DNA from 4 places in the Bradyrhizobium sp. USDA 3315 genome. Region 2 is predicted to be linked to each of the others. Evidence: predicted binding sites of a transcription regulator. Region 2 holds the regulator's gene; each other region holds the start of a gene.

The links. Region 2 encodes PhoB, which activates phosphate uptake and scavenging genes when phosphate is short. Its sites were predicted from a motif close to TGTCATNNANCTGTCAT; they were not measured.
Region 1: a site for PhoB is predicted at 1,651-1,667, ahead of ACVIYL_RS29010 (OprO/OprP family phosphate-selective porin). Genes of this name have one in related genera too.
Region 3: a site for PhoB is predicted at 1,651-1,667, ahead of ACVIYL_RS29815 (phospholipase C). Genes of this name have one in related genera too.
Region 4: a site for PhoB is predicted at 1,569-1,585, ahead of ACVIYL_RS15710 (esterase-like activity of phytase family protein). Genes of this name have one in related genera too.

The regions. Positions count from the first base shown of each region.
Region 1 covers NZ_JBSRYP010000001.1:6,220,089-6,224,168, forward strand. Annotated here, with positions in the region: gene ACVIYL_RS29010 (OprO/OprP family phosphate-selective porin) at 1-1,589, opposite strand, end outside; gene ACVIYL_RS29015 (DegQ family serine endoprotease) at 1,935-3,293, shown strand; gene ACVIYL_RS29020 (replication-associated recombination protein A) at 3,290-4,080, shown strand, end outside.
Region 2 covers NZ_JBSRYP010000001.1:2,746,427-2,750,506, reverse strand. Annotated here, with positions in the region: gene ACVIYL_RS12585 (acetylornithine transaminase) at 1-289, opposite strand, end outside; gene ACVIYL_RS12580 (GcrA family cell cycle regulator) at 778-1,290, shown strand; gene phoB (phosphate regulon transcriptional regulator PhoB) at 1,588-2,298, opposite strand; gene phoU (phosphate signaling complex protein PhoU) at 2,444-3,160, opposite strand; gene pstB (phosphate ABC transporter ATP-binding protein PstB) at 3,267-4,080, opposite strand, start outside.
Region 3 covers NZ_JBSRYP010000001.1:6,380,223-6,384,302, reverse strand. Annotated here, with positions in the region: gene ACVIYL_RS29815 (phospholipase C) at 1-1,574, opposite strand, end outside; gene ACVIYL_RS29810 (alpha/beta fold hydrolase) at 2,049-2,933, opposite strand; gene hydA (dihydropyrimidinase) at 2,979-4,080, opposite strand, start outside.
Region 4 covers NZ_JBSRYP010000001.1:3,415,460-3,419,539, forward strand. Annotated here, with positions in the region: gene ACVIYL_RS15710 (esterase-like activity of phytase family protein) at 169-1,521, opposite strand; gene ACVIYL_RS15715 (heme ABC transporter ATP-binding protein) at 1,630-2,433, opposite strand; gene ACVIYL_RS15720 (FecCD family ABC transporter permease) at 2,430-3,530, opposite strand; gene ACVIYL_RS15725 (heme/hemin ABC transporter substrate-binding protein) at 3,527-4,080, opposite strand, start outside.

The sequences.
Region 1 (4,080 bases), 3.5 Mb from region 2:
ACCTGCGTACGCAGCGCGACCGCGTCGAACTTCGAGCCGACGTCCGCAGCCGAGGTCGCCGAGGCCTGCTTGGCGATATCGCCGTGCAGATAGTTCAGCATGAAGCGGACGTTGTTGTTGACGTACCAGTTCAGTGCGGCGGTGTAGACGGTCTGCCGTCCACCCGCGATGCCGACCGCCTGCGCGATCTGATCGTTGAGGTCCATCGTGCTGACGCGGCCGGCGATTTCCCAGGCGCCCCAGCCGCCGCCCGCGAGCGAGAACGGATCATGCGGCTTGATCCCGCTGTAGGAGGCCGTCGCCGGGTTGTAGGCGTGATTCTCGCCGGTCAGCACATAGCCGACCTGCGCGTAACCGCCGTCGAACTTCAGGCTCGGCGCGCCGAACGGCGGCAGTCCGGTGTTCGCGGAGCGATCGACATTGAACCAGTAATATTCGCCCTGTGCGATGAACGGGCCATAGGTCGCTGCCGCCTCGACGCCGTAGACCTGCGCGCCGGAGACGTTGGCGATCGCACCGGTCGAGATCAGCGTCGTCGGATCGATGCGCAGCTCGGGCCGGTCGCTGAGCGTGAGCGTCTGCGCCTGCGTGAGCTGGTTGCGCGGCGGCTGCACCAGCCATTCCGCATCGGCGCCAATGTGCACCGAATAATTCTTGCCGCTGATCGGATTGCCGGCGACGCGGATGACCCCGCCATACTGCTCGGACGTGCCGGCCGGCGAGGCGGAGGACGCGGAGTGGATGGCGCCCGACGTCGGTCCGGTGACATAGCCGCCGATCCAGAACTGGTCGTTCCACCAGCGGGTGCCGGCGGCCGAACGGAAGTCACCGGCGGCGATGTTCTGGGCGATGATGCCGACCGAGGCGCGCTCCATGAACAGGATGTCGTTGGAGCTGGTCGCTTCGTCGAGCGTCCACGGCACGTCCATGATGCCGCCTTCGATCGCCATCTTGCCGCCGAACGGCTTGAAGCCGGTGTAGCTCAAATACGCATTCTCGATGCCCGAGGTGCCGCCGCCGGGCAGCGATCCCGGAGCCGCGCCGCCGAAGCCGTCGGACGAGCCGCCGAAATCGTAGATCAGCGAGTAATTCCAGTCACCGAAGAACTTGCCGACGATGCCGATGCGCGCGCGGCGGACGTTCTCGCCGCTGTCGAGCTTCTGCGGTGAGGTGCCTGCGGTGTTCGGGCGATAGTCGTAGCCGCCGACATCCCAGTGCACGCGGCTCGTGATCGCAACGCAGTTCTGTTCGTCCGCGGTGCAGATCGTCGGCCGGTTGTTCGGCATCGTCACCACGACGCCGGACGGCGCGACCGGGCCCTTCACCGGGATCGCGGCGTTGGCGCTCGCCACCCGCGCGGCCTTGGCATCCGCCGCCTTCGCATTGGCGTTTGCGCTGGCTGCGCTTGCGGTATTGGCGTTGGTCTGCTTCTGCAGTTTGTCGAGCTTCTGCTCGAGCATCTTCAGCTGCTGCTTCAGCAGCGCGATCTCCGCATCGCTGCCGCCTCCGGCCGATTGCGAATAGGCCGGCGAGGCGGCAAGCGCCCCTGCCAGGCCTATGGCGATTGCACTGACTTTTGTTGCACCCATTGTGCACCCCTGTTGTGTTTGAATTCCCCACTCACTCACTGAACGGTCCTAGGAGCGTATCGTGACTGACGCACGACAGTGCTTCCGGGCATCGCAGTTCCGCTTGTGGTCCGCAGGCAACAAGCGGAGCGGCGCAGTGAGATGACAGCCATCATAGAAGCTTGGCGGCGCGCTTCAACGCGGCCGCTGCGGGTTGTGCACCGGTACGGCGGGGGGCCAGTTATCCGGCCGGGCGCCCTTCAATTGCCCGGCGAACACGCCTATATTCCGGCGTTTCCACGAGAGGTGAGAATGCTCCGACCTGTCCGCTTTGCTGCCGTATCCGCTCTGTGCACGTTGGCCTTCATGGGGAATCTTTCCGCAGCCGCGGCCCAGGACCGCCGCGTGCCGTCCTCGCAGGCCGAGCTGCAATTGTCCTATGCGCCGATCGTGCAGCGGGTGCAGCCGGCGGTGGTCAATGTTTACGCCGCCAAGACCGTGCAAAACCGCAATCCATTTCTGGATGACCCGATTTTTCGCCGCTTCTTCGGCGTGCCGGGACAGCAGCCCGAGCAGATGCAGCGCTCGCTCGGCTCCGGCGTGATGGTCGACGGCTCCGGCCTCGTAGTCACAAACAATCACGTGATCGAGGGCGCCGATCAGGTGAAGGTCTCGCTCGCCGACAAGCGCGAATACGAGGCCGAGATCGTGCTGAAGGACAGCCGTACCGACCTCGCGGTGCTGCGCCTGAAGGACACCAACAAGGAGAAGTTCGCGACCCTCGACTTCGCCAATTCCGACCAACTGCAGGTCGGTGACGTCGTGCTCGCGATCGGCAATCCGTTCGGCGTCGGCCAGACCGTGACGCACGGCATCATCTCGGCCCTGGCGCGCACTCAAGTCGGGATCACGGATTATCAATTCTTCATTCAGACCGACGCCGCGATCAATCCCGGCAATTCCGGCGGCGCGCTGGTCGACATGACGGGCCGGCTCGCCGGCATCAACACTGCGATCTTCTCGCGCTCCGGCGGCTCGCAGGGCATCGGCTTTGCGATCCCCGCCAACATGGTGCGCGTCGTGGTGGCCTCCGCCAAGAGCGGCGGCAAGAATGTGAAGCGGCCATGGCTCGGCGCGCGGCTGCAGGCGGTGACGCCGGAGATTGCCGAGACGCTCGGGCTGAAGCTGCCGTCTGGCGCGCTGGTCGCCAACGTCGCGCCGAACAGCCCGGCGGCGAAGGCGGGCCTGAAGCTCTCCGACCTGATCGTCGGGATCGACGGCACGCCGATCGACGATCCCAACGCGTTCGACTACCGCTTCGCGACCCGTCCGCTCGGCGGCAACGCGGAGATCGAGGTGCAGCGCGCCGGCAAGCCGGTGAAGCTCACCATACCGCTGGAGACCGCGCCCGACACCAACCGCGACGAGATCGTGCTGACCGCGCGCTCGCCGTTCCAGGGCGCGAGGGTCGCCAACATCTCGCCGGCGCTGGCCGACGAACTGCATCTCGACGCCGGTGCCGAGGGCGTGGTGGTGACTGATCTCGCCGGTGACGGCACCGCGGCCAATGTCGGCTTCCAGAAGGGCGACATCATCCTCGCGGTCAACAACGAGAAGATCGTGCGGACCAGCGACCTCGAGAAGGCATCGAAGACGGGGACGCGGGTCTGGCGCATCACGCTGGTGCGCGGCGGCCAGCAGATCAACGTGACGCTCGGCGGATGAGCCCCAAGCAACCGCGAGAGGCCGGCAACCTCTTTGCTGCGGCGGGGATGGAGCAGGACGCGCCGCACCCGCTGCCGGACCGGCTGCGTCCGCGCACGCTGGCCGATGTCGTCGGCCAGGATCACATCCTCGGCCCTGACGGCGCGCTGACGCGGATGCTGGAGACGCGCACGCTGGGCTCGCTGGTGTTCTGGGGACCGCCCGGCACCGGCAAGACCACGGTGGCGCGGCTTCTGGCCGACGCCACCGAGCTGCATTTCGAGCAGATCTCCGCGGTGTTCTCCGGCGTCGCCGATCTCAAGAAGGCGTTCGATGCCGCGCGTGCACGCCGCGAGACCGGCAAGGGCACGCTCCTGTTCGTCGACGAGGTGCATCGTTTCAACCGCGCGCAGCAGGATTCCTTCCTGCCCGTGATGGAGGACGGCACGGTGGTGCTGGTCGGCGCCACCACGGAGAACCCGTCCTTCGAGCTCAACGCGGCGTTGCTGTCGCGCGCCCGCGTGCTGGTGTTTCACTCGCTCGATACGGCGGCGATCGAGAAACTGTTCGCCAATGCCGAGAAGATCGAGGGCAAGCCGCTGCCGCTCGATGCCGAAGCCCGCGCCGTGCTGGTGCGGATGGCCGATGGCGATGGCCGCGCCTCGCTGACATTGGCCGAAGAGGTCTGGCGCGCCGCCCGCAAGGGCGAGGTGTTCAACGCCGAGCAGTTGCAGGCCATCCTGCAACGCCGGGCGCCGATCTACGACAAATCGGCCGACGGCCATTACAATCTGATCTCGGCGCTGCA
Region 2 (4,080 bases):
AGAAGAACACGAAGTCGGCAAAGCTCTGCTCGCACAGCCGCGCGGCAAGCGCCTCGCCGTCCGGGCTCTTGAACAGGTTCGACATGTGCCAGAGCTTGGTCGCCTGTTCCTGCAGCGCCTTGACCAGATGCGGATGCGCATGCCCGAGCGCGTTGACCGCGACGCCCGAGGTGAAATCGAGATAGCGGTCTCCGTTGGTTGCGATCAGCCAGGCGCCCTCACCGCGCTCGAAGCCGAGATCGACCCTGGCGAAGACGGGGAGCAGATGCGACGTGGCAGCGTTGGTCATGGCGTTCACTGACGGTTTTTAAGCCGACAATTGCCGCTGCGCCTTGACGCCAGCGCAGCAACGGCCAGCTTCGGAAAACAAAACGGCCGCCTTTGCGGGCGGCACGTGGCGGGCATTCTATGCTGCGGTCGGTAAGTGTCAATCGCTACGAAGTGGCCTTCCTGCAATGCGAAACGAGCGCAATCCGGAGCATTCCGGTGCGGTGGAAAAGCCTCATCGCGATGCTTAACTGTGTGGGAACATGTGGACGCACGACCGCGGACTCTTGCGCCAGAGTCACGCCATATTGTAGCGTTTGGCCTGTCGGGTACGACATCTCGTGCGGCGGTACTGGACCCTCTAAGTAGCCTTTGTGTCTCGCGTAAACGTTCGGGCGCAACACCGTGCCCGGCGAGGGCTAAGGGATTCTGGCCGCAGGGATATTTGTCCAGATTGGCTCGCAGCGCCGCTCCAATGATTGGCCGGCGCTACGCGAAGGGAAGAATGCGATGACTGTATTGACCTGGTCCGACGATCGCGTCGAGCAGCTGAAGAAACTCTGGGAGTCCGGCCTGTCGGCCAGCCAGATCGCGGCGGAACTTGGCAATGTGACGCGAAACGCCGTGATCGGCAAAGTGCATCGGCTCGGCCTTTCCGGCCGCGCCAAGGCACCCTCCACTGCCGCGCCGCGGCAGCGCAAGGCTCGCCCGGCCCAGCACATGATGCGGGTGGCGCGTCCGGTCTCGCGCGGCAACACCGCGCTGGCGCACGCCTTCGAGGTCGAGATGGAGCCCGATCCGATCTCCTACGACAATGTGGTGCCGATGAGCCAGCGGCTCTCGCTGCTCGAGCTCAACGAGGCCACCTGCCACTGGCCGGTCGGCGATCCCTCGAGCCCGGAATTCTTCTTCTGCGGCGGCAAGGCGCTCGCCGGCCTGCCCTATTGCGCGCATCACTCGCGCGTCGCCTACCAGCCCGCCGCCGATCGCCGCCGGCCGTCGGCGAAACCGCAGATCAAGTGAGCACTCGGGAAAACGACGGAAGACCTCAAAGACAAATCCCCGCGAAAGCGGGGATTTTTTTGTGTGACGCAGCCCGGATGGAGCCAACGGGGCGCTCGTTCGCGCGACCCGTCGGCTCCATCCGGGCTACCGCTACATCACCGGCGTCGTCCCGGCGCAGGCCGGGACCCATAACCACGAATGGGTGTTGTTAGAAAGCCGTCTGGCCGCGTGCCGATTGCGCTGGCCGCGGCGTATGGGTCCCCTGGCTTTCGCCGGGACGACGCCGTGTTGCGGTTTATGAGTGCCGCATGGCCGTTACGGCTGCGGCTCGGCCTTGGCAAAGCGGTCGTCGAGCGCGTAGCCGGCGCCGCGCACGGTGCGGATCGGATCCTGCTCGCGGCCCGGATTGAGCAGCTTGCGCAGGCGGCCGATATGCACGTCGACGGTGCGCTCATCGATGTAGATGTCGCGGCCCCAGACGCTGTCGAGCAATTGCTCGCGGCTGAACACGCGGCCGGGATGCTCGAGGAAGAATTCAAGCAGGCGATACTCGGTCGGCCCGAGATCGATCGGACGGCCCGAGCGCGCCACGCGGCGCTTCTCGCGGTCGAGCTCGATGTCGCCATAGGTCAACACGGTCGCAAGCCGCTCCGGGCTGGCTCGGCGCAAGAGGCCCTTCACCCGCGCCAGCAGCTCCGGCACCGAGAACGGCTTGACGATGTAATCGTCCGCGCCGGTGGCAAGCCCGCGCACGCGCTCGCTTTCCTCGCCGCGCGCGGTCAGCATGATGATCGGAAGCTGCTTGGTCTCGGGCCGCGCCCGCAGGCGGCGGCACAGTTCGATGCCGGACAGGCCCGGCAGCATCCAGTCCAGCACCACGAGGTCGGGAACGCGCTCCTTCAGCCTTGTATCCGCATCGTCGCCGCGCCCCACCGTCTCGACATCGTAGCCTTCCGCATCGAGATTGTAGCGCAACAGCGTCGTCAGCGCTTCCTCGTCTTCGACTACCAGAATGCGTGCGCTCATCGGTTTAAGTTCTTTCTCTGTAGTGATCCGTTGCCCAGACGCAAACCGAAACGCTTACTTCCTTGAGCATAGTCCCCGCGGAAACGATTTGTCGCGAGGATCGTCCAGTTTCGCTCTTGCCGGTTCCGTGCTTGCCGATCATGCCTCAGTTGCCCGGCACCGTGGTGGCAAAAGTGGTCATGTCGCCCTTCGGGCGCTTGTCGGTGATCTGCTGGCCCTCGATCATGTAGAACACGGTCTCGGCGATATTGGTGGCGTGATCGCCGATCCGCTCGATGTTCTTGGCGCAGAACATCAGATGGATGCAGAACGAGATGTTGCGCGGATCTTCCATCATGTAGGTGAGCAGTTCGCGGAACAGCGAGGTGCAGATCGCATCGACCTCCTCGTCGCCCTTCCAGACGTTCATCGCCGCCGGCAGGTCGTGCGCGGCATAGGCGTCGAGCACCGACTTGACCTGCGACAGCACGAGGTCGGTCATGTGCTCGAGGCCGCGGATCAACTTCAGCGGCTGGAAATCGCTCTCCAGCGCCGCGACGCGCTTGCCCATGTTCTTGGCGAGGTCGCCGATCCGCTCGAGATCGGTGGCGACGCGCATCGCGCTGACGATCTCACGCAGGTCGATCGCCATCGGCTGGCGGCGCGCGATCGTCAGCACCGCGCGCTCTTCGATGTTGCGCTGCAGATTGTCGATCTCGATGTCGGCGGCGACCACGCGCTTGCCGAGCGCGACGTCGCGACGGATCAGCGCGTCGACCGACTCGGTAATCATCCGTTCGACCAGGCCGCCCATCTCGGCGACCAGGCGGGTCAACTCCTGCAGGTCGCTGTCGAATGCCTTGGCGGTATGTTCAGAAGCCATCGCTTGTCTCCCTCAACCATGATCCCGGGGATCATGGCTTCGTGTCCTGAATTTTAGCATGACCTGATCGGAAAACCGGTTTCCACTTTTCCGGATCATGCGCCGGTCAACCGAACCGGCCGGTGATGTAGTCCTGGGTGCGCCGATCGCTCGGTGAGGTGAAGATCTTGTTGGTGTCGTCGAACTCGATCAGCTCGCCGAGATACATGAAGGCGGTCTTGTCGGAGACGCGCGCCGCCTGCTGCATGTTGTGGGTGACGATCGCGATCGTGTAGTCCTCGGAGAGCTCCTGGATCAGTTCCTCGACCTTGGCGGTCGAGATCGGGTCGAGCGCCGAGCACGGCTCGTCGAACAGGATCACCTCGGGACGCACCGCCACGGTGCGCGCGATGCACAGGCGCTGCTGCTGGCCGCCGGAGAGCGACAGGCCGGAGGCGTTCAGCTTGTCCTTGACCTCGTTCCACAGCGCGCCGCCGCGCAACGCCTTCTCGACCCGGTCGTCCATCTCGGACTTCGAGATCTTCTCGTAGAGGCGGATGCCGAAGGCGATGTTCTCGTAGATCGTCATCGGGAACGGCGTCGGCTTCTGGAACACCATGCCGACCCGCGCGCGCAGCAAGTTGAGGTCGAGCTTGGGGTCGAGAATGTTGGTCTGGTCCAGCATCAGCTGGCCGACCGCACGCTGGCCCGGATAGAGGTCGTACATCCGGTTGAAGATGCGCAGCAGGGTCGACTTGCCGCAGCCGGACGGGCCGATGAACGCCGTGACGCGGTTGGTGCCGAGCGTCAGGTTGATGTTCTTCAGCGCGTGGTGCTCGCCGTAGTAGAAGTTGAGGTTGCGCACCGTGACTTTCGGCGGCGCTTCCGGCAGCGGAACCTGCGGAATGTGGCCTGCGGCAGTCGTGGAGACGGAAAGCTCG
Region 3 (4,080 bases), 3.6 Mb from region 2:
TGCCGGTACTCGTGGTCCTGGCCGTGGCCGCGCTCGAAGTCGAACATGTCGGCGATCGATTCGACGTTGTCGTCGAACGAGCCGCCGCCGAGACGCTGGCCGTGCAGCCAGTTGTCCTCGATGAAGCGAACGACGGAGGCCTGCGAGATGCGGGTGTGGCTGACGTAATTCCGCTTGGCGAAGGGCGAGATCACCAGGAACGGGACACGCGTACCGGGACCGCAGCGGCCGTTTACCGGCTGGCCGTTGAGGCCGTTCGGCGGCGTCTGCCTGCCGATACCGCGACCGCACTGGCCGGGACCGTTGACCTGGTCGGCGGTGGGATCATACGAGGCGCTGATCGGTGCAAGGTACTGGTGGTCGTACCAGCCGTCGGAGTCGTCATAGGTGATGATGACGGCGGTCTCGCCCCACTCCTTCTGCTTCTGCAGGAAGTTGATCAGCTCGACATTGCCGGCCTGCTCATCGAGCGGATCGGAGTTGCCAGGATGACCGTCCTGATAGGCCGGCATCTTGATGTAGGAGACGGCCGGGAAGTTGCCGGCCTTCACCGAAGCATAGAAGTCCTCGAGATCGTAGGCATGATTGGCCGGATCGAGCGTCTTGCTGCCGGGCATATAGGAGTGTCCGACCGCATTCACCGAGCTCGGTCGCGCATGGGTCGGGTTCGCGGTCGACTTGTAGTACTGGAACCAGGCGTGGTGCGGGATGTAGTCCACGACGGTGCCGTTGACGTTGCTCGAGAACGTGCTGCGGCCGCAGTTGGTGGTGCCGTTGCTGTTCTTGAGCGTCAGGTCGAAGCCGCCCATGAAGCTGCCCCAGCTGATCTGCTCGGCATTGAGCAGGTCGCCGATGTTCTTGCTGGTCATCAAGACCTGGCTCGTCGTGCTCGAGCAGGCATCGTAGGCAGGGTCGGTATCACCGATGAGCGTCAGGCCGCCCTGGCCGTCGGCGATCGACGATGACGAGCCGACGATGTTCTGCGCGCCGTTGGTCTGGCCGGACACGACCTCGAGCGCGCCGGGCGTCGACGGACCAAAGGTGTCGGTCCAGCTGTTGTCGCTCATCGCGAAGTTCTGGGCGTAATTCCAGAACGCGGTGACGGTGTTGCCGTCGAAATAGCCCATCACCTGCCCGTTGGTGCCGAACGCGCCGACGCCGCCGGCGGTGCCGCGACCGGTGAATTTCGGAAACAGGTCTTCCTTGCCGTTGTCGACCGCCTGCTGCTCGGGCGTATAGGCGTGGTTCTGCGACTTGGTGTTGGCCTGGGTGCGGTCGAGGCGGAACGGATTGGTTGCGCCGGTGCCGTTGGCCGGATTGGTGTTCGGGTTATTGGTCAACAGATTGGCGCTGGCGAGATTGTTGACCTTCGGCGTATGCGGCTTCGCCGTGAACGGAATCGAGCCGGTCGGGTTGGTCGCAACCGGGTAGGTTGCGAAGTAGTGATCGAACGAGCGGTTCTCGTTGAAGATGACGACGAGATGCTTGATCGGCGTTTGGGTGTGGATGTCGTGCGGATGATGATCGTGGCCGTTATTGCCCTTGTTGTCGTCCTGAGCGGCGGCGCTGCACATCACCGCAGCGGCAGCAACCAGACAGACTCCGACCGTCGAAAGAAATTTGGCTTTCACCGTAGTGCCCCTTTTTATTTTTAAGGATTTATGACGTCGACCTGCGACAAGTTATCCACCACCGATGACAGCGCTGTGTCGGTCGAATGAATGCGACGAACGATGATGCGCGCTCATGTCCGCATCGGTTGCAGATATCGGGGGACCAATCTTTGCGCGCATGACAGACGCCCTCCTCTTCCGTCTCACGCGATCGGCTATCTGTGGACGCGGTTTCGGTCACAAGACATGGAATTGAACGGATCGCGTTGGAGATGACTGCAGCAGTCAGCAATCATGCGAACAGGTTGTGCACCGCCGGCTGTCGCGGCTTGCTCACGCCCGAAAAAAATCCGCGCCTTCCGGGGATGTGTCCCGAAAAGCGCGGATGCTTGGTCTGGTGGCGGATGAAGGCCGCGATTCAACTCGGCGTGAAGCCTACCCCTTCATTCCCGTGATCGAAGCACTGACCGCGCGCGGATCGCGCTGCGGCCAGCGGCCGCTCTCGACCTGCGCCAGGAATTCGCCGACGATCCGGTTGTATTCGTCGGGCTCCTCGATGTTGATGGCGTGGCCGCAGTTCGGCATCACCGCGAGCGCGGCCGACGGGATGCTCTGCTTCATCAGGATGCCCGGCAGCAGGCAAGGCCAATCCTCGTCGCCGGTGATGATCAGCGTCGGCACCTTGATCCGCTTCATCTCGTCGACCAGCGTGTAGAGCGAAGGGCGCTCCTTCTGTACGCCCTGCTGGGTGTTGGCCGATCCCACCGCCGAATGCTCGGCCAGCATGGCCTTGAACTCGGCATGGCCGCGCGGGTCCTTGTTCTCGTACTGCACGCGGGTCGGCCCGTAGGCGTAGCGCTCGGCGAAGGTCGGAATGCCCTCCTTGCGGATCATGCCCGCGATCACGTCGGCCTCGGCGCGAAACGTCTCGCGCTTATCGAGCTCGGCGCCGTAGCCGCAGCCACCGATGCATAGCGACAGCGCCCGATCAGGGTGACGTAATCCGAAATGCAGCGTCGCAAAGCCGCCCATCGACAGACCAACGATATGCGCCTTCGGCGCGCCGATGTGATCGAGCACGGCCAGGATATCGTCAGCGGCGCGCGCCTGCGAATAGGACGAGACCTGCTCCGGTACATCCGACGGCGGAAAGCCGCGCGCATTGTAGGCGATGGTCCGGAAGCGCTTGCCGAAGTGCCGCATCTGCGGCTCGTAGCTGCGCAGGTCGCCGGCGAACTCGTGAACCAGGATCACCGGATGCCCCGATCCGGTCTCCTCGAAATAGAGCCGCACTCCGTCGTCTGTCACAGCATAGGGCATGTTGATCTCCTGCCCTCTCTCCTTGCTTGTTACGGATTGGTCGCGTTACGGAATGGTCGCGGCCTTCAACGGCTTGGCGCGCGGCAGATAGGTGCCGTGCTCCTTGCCGCCGATGAGCGTACCGTTATCGACGACGACCTTACCGCGCACCATGGTCAGCACCGGCCAGCCCGTGACCTCGAGCCCCTCATAGGGCGTGTAGTCCGCGCCGTCGTGGATCAACTCGTGGCGAATCGTGACCTTGCGCTTCGGGTCCCACAGCGCGATGTCGGCATCCGAGCCGACCGCGATGGTGCCCTTGCGCGGATAGAGGCCGTAGATCTTGGCGTGGTTGGTGGCGCTGAAGGTGACAAAGCTGTTGAGGTCGATCCGTCCCTTCACCACGCCTTCGGAGAACAGGATCGGCAGCCGCGTCGCCACACCCGGGATTCCGTTCGGCACCCAGCGGAAGCTGGTACGTCCCTTCGGCGCAAGCTTGCCCTGCGGGTCGTCGTAACGGAACGGACAATGGTCCGACGAGAACACCGAAAACACCTTCTGCTGCAGCCCTTCCCAACAGGCCTGCTGGCTGGCGACGTCGCGCGGCGGCGGCGAGCAGACGTATTTTGCGCCTTCCATGTTGAGCTGATCGAGATCCTTTTCGGTCAGCATGAGGTATTGCGGACAGGTCTCGCCCATGACCCGCAAGCCCCTTTGCTGCGCGCGCCGGATTTCGTCCATCGCCTCGCGGTTCGAGACATGCACGATCATGATCGGCACGTCGACGAGCTCGGACAGCGAGATCGCGCGATGGGTGGCCTCGCGCTCGACCGGGATCGGCCGCGAGGTCGCATGGAAGCGCGGCGCGGTGTTACCGGTCCGTTCGAGCCGGTCGGTCAGGAAGCGGATGGCGTCGAAATTCTCCGCATGCACCATCAGCATGGCGCCGGTCTCGCGCGCGACCGACATGGTCTCGAGCAGCTCGCGGTCCGACAGCGCGAGGCCCTCATAGGTCATGAAGACCTTGAGCGAGGTGTAGCCGTCCTCGACCAGGGCCGGCAGCTCCTGGCCCAGCACATGCTCGGTCGGATCGGTGAGGATGAGATGGAAGGCGACGTCGACATGGCACTCGCCTTCGGCCAGCGAATGGTAATGCTTCAGCGCCTCG
Region 4 (4,080 bases), 670 kb from region 2:
CGTCGTGCCGGGATGAGCATCACGCTATCCGCATATTCGCTGTCATGCCCCGCCTTGAGCGGGGCATCCAGTACGCTGCGGCTTGTCCGTTGAGCTCGGGCGCCTCTGGAATACTGGGTCGCCCGGTCGAGCCGGGCGACGACACTGCTGTGGGTGGCGAGCGCCGCCTCACTTCGCCTTCAGGAAGTCGCCGACCTCGAGCAGCACGAACTCGTCGTCATCGGCCTTGTTCGGGTCGCGGCTCGAGGAGAACGGCAGGTTGTTGTCGTTGCCGACGATGATGTGGGTGTCGTCGACCCGGTCGACATTCTCGATGGTGAAGAACGGGAAAGTGTAGACGCCGTCGTTGAGCGGCTTGCGCGCCTTCTTGTTGGGATCGCGGATCTTCATCAGGTCGATATAGGCGATCTTGCGCACCGGCTTGCCGACATTGGCATCCGACAGCTCGATCTTGTAGACGCGCTTGAACTTGGCGAGATCAGGAAAACAGTTCTCGCCGCGCTGGCCTTGCGGGCAGGCCTTGTCGGCGGTGCCTTCGCCGTTGTCGCGCTCGATCACGAGGCCCTGGGCCGGATCGATCATGTTGAAGTCGCCGATCGCATTGCCGTTCTGCTCGAACACATACTGCCAGTAGCGTCCGGTGAACTTCTCCGCTGCGACGTCGAATTCCAGGATGCGTGAGGCCTCCTTGCCGTCGACCTTCTCCCAATCCTTCTTGTCGGCATCCCACAGCGGCCCCTCGAGCAGGCCGTAAAGGAACTTGCCGTCCATGGAGGAAGCAAAACCTTCATAGCCCTTGGAGCGGCGCAGGTTGACATTGGTGTAGCTGGCGCCGGGCGCGCCGGGCGACTGCACCGCCCAGTGATCCGGCGAGCGCACCGGCTTGCCGTCGGCGACGGTCTCGAACACGGCGAGGATCTTGCCGGTCTTGTCGGCCTTGAGGATGTAGGGCCCGAATTCATCGCCGATCCAGAAAATGTCGTTGATGATCTGGAAGCCCTCGGTGTCGAAATCGGCACCGGTCAAATAGCGCTTGGCGGTGTCCTCGTGGACGATGCGGAACGGCACCTTCCTGTCGGGATCGTGCAGGAACACGGTCTCCTGACGCTCGATCTTGCCGCTCGCCCAGTCGATCTTGTGCCGGTTCAGGTACAGCATCGAGTCCGCCGAGTTGTAGCGCGAGCCCATGCCGTTGTCGGTGATCACCCAGAACGAGCCGTCGGGCATCACCTTGATGCCGGAATGGCCCTGCAGCGGCTGGCCCTTGAACGGCAGCGACACGCCGGTCGGCCGCTCGTACGATTTGCCCATCACGGTGCCGATGGCGTCGACGCGCTTGCCGGTGGTGTATTTGCCCGAGGTCTTCAGATCATCAGGGGCGTCGGCGGGCGCGTCGATGAAGCTCTCCGCCGGCATCACGGCGTGTCCCGCCAGCGTCGCCGGGAATTCGCCCTCACCCTGCGCGAATGCCGATGTGGCGAGCAGGATCGAGGCGACGGAGCAGAGCAGGGACAGGCGCATGGTTGATCTCCCAAAGGATAAACGATGCGGTGTTCTCCGAGCCGCCTGTTACAGCCGGCTGACAGTTTTGTGAACCGCGGATGTTGCGGCGGGATAAGGCTTGCGGCGTTACGTCGCCTTGCCCGCCGGCTGCATCGTCTGCGGCAGCAGGAACGGCACGCCGTTTCCGGTATAGGCGATCGCAGCGTCGATCTCGAAGATCTCGCGCAGCGTCTCGGCCTTCATCGCCGCCGTACGGTCGCCGTCGACGGCAAGCCGGCCGCGGTGCAGCAGCAGGATGCGGTCGGCGAACCGCATCGCGAGGTTGAGGTCGTGCAGGATCGCGATCACCGCGGTGCCGCGGGCGGCGCGCCGCCGGGCCGTTTCGACCAGGTCGATCTGGTGCCGCAGATCGAGGCTCGAGGTCGGCTCGTCCAGCAGCAACAGTCCCGGTCCATGCAGCGCTTCGCCGCAGGCGAGCTGCACCAGCACGCGGGCGAAATGCGCCCGCTGCTGCTCGCCGCCGGACAGTGTCGGCAATTGCCTGAAACGGAAACGCGCGAGCCCGACCTCGTCGAGCGCCGCCTCGACCAGCGCCCGCGCCACGGCACGCGGGCTTTCGCCGGCGCCCATGCTGACGATTTCCTCGACGGTGAACGGGAAGGTGACGTTGACATGCTGCGACAGCATCGCGCGGTGCTGCGCCAGCGCGCGCGGTCGGTAAGTTTGCAAGTCGCGCTGCCTCAGCCTGATCGCCCCGCGGGACGGACGCAGGTCGCCCGACAGCATCCGCAGCAGGGTCGATTTGCCGGCGCCGTTGGGACCGACGATCGCGACCATCTCGCCGGCATCGACCTGCAGCGACACCGCATCGACCAGATCAGTGCCGCCGACCGTCATGGTTACCGACTGCGCTTCGAGCAGGGCCGTCACAGCGACACCAGTCCGCGCTGCCGCAGCAGCATGGCGAGGAAGAACGGCGCGCCGATCGCTGCCGTCAGGATGCCGATCGGCATTTCCGCGGGTGCCACGATGGTGCGCGCCACGGTGTCGGCGCCGACCAGGAGGATGGCACCGAGCAGCGCGGAGGCCGGCAGCAGCAGCCGATGCGCCGGCCCGATCACCAGCCGCAACAGATGCGGCACCACGATGCCGATGAAGCCGACCACGCCGCAGACCGAGACCGCGACCCCGGTCATCGCCGACACCAGCACGATCGAGATCCGCTTCAGCCGTTCGACGTCGACGCCGCTGTGGAACGCCTCCGCCTCGCCGAGCACCAGCACGTCGAGCCCGCGCGCGATCGAGAGGCAGGCGGCCAGCGCGACCGCCAGCACCGGCGCCAGCGCCGTGAGCTTGCTCCAGGTCGCGCCGCTGAGCGAGCCGAGCAGCCAGAAGGTGATGTCGCGAAGCTGGCGGTCGTCGGCGACGAACACCAGAAGGCCGATGCCGGCATTGGCGATCGCGGCGATCGCGAGCCCGGCCAGCAGGAAGATCGCAATCGATGTCCGGCCGCCGCGGCTGGCGATGCCGTAAAGCACGACGGTCGTGATCAGCGAGCCGGCAAAGGCCGCGATCGGCAGCAGCTGGTGTTGCAGGAAGCGCAGGCTTTCGCCGAGATGGCTGTCGGTGAACACGATCGCGGCCGCCGCGGCAAACGCGCCGCCGGAGGAGACGCCGACCAGCGCGGGGTCGGCGAGGGGATTGCGGAACAGGCCCTGCATGATCGAGCCTGATACGGCAAGGAGGCCGCCGACCATCGCCGCCGCCGCGATCCGCGGGATGCGGATCGACCACACCACGAGCTGGTCGCGTGCGAGCAGCGGGTTGGCGACACGATCAGCCCAAAGCCCAAGCGCCGCCGGAAGCCGAGCCATTGGAATGCCGGCAGCCCCGACCGTCAGGGCGACGAGGGCGGTGCCTGCGAGCGCCGCAAGCAGGCAGAGCAGGGTGAGTGTCGCGGCCGGCCGCAGCGACATGCCGGCGCGCCGTCGTTTCGCACGCCGGCGGCGTTCGGCCAGCACGCTCATTGCCGGCAATTCGCGGTCAGCGCTGCCGGCTTGAAGTAGTCGGCCTCCGGCGCCAGCGCCGGATAAAGCTTGACCGAGAGGTCGCGTGCCGCGGCCGCGGTGCGCGGTCCGAAGCCGAGCAGATAAAGGCCTTCCATCGAGATGAAGGCCTTGTTGGCCGCGACCGGCGTCAGCGCGAAGGCCGGATGCGCGAACACGGCATCCGACGTCAGCGAATCCTTGCCGCGATCGATCGACAGCACGACATCCGGTTTCGCCGCCACGATGGCCTCGTCATTGACCGGCTTGTAGCCGTCGTAACCATCGATGGCGTTGACGCCGCCGGCAAGCCGGATGATCTCGTCCGCCGCGGTCTTGTGGCCCGCCGCCATCGCCCGGCCGTTCAACAGCGACATCACGAACATCACGCGCACCGGCTTCGTTACCCTGGCACGCAGCGCGCGCAGTTGCGCGAGATCGCTCTCCACCGCCGTGGTCAGGCAGGCGGCGCGCGGATCGGCGCCCATGGCGTGGCCCACCAGTCTGATCTTCTCGACCAGCCCGGCCTCCG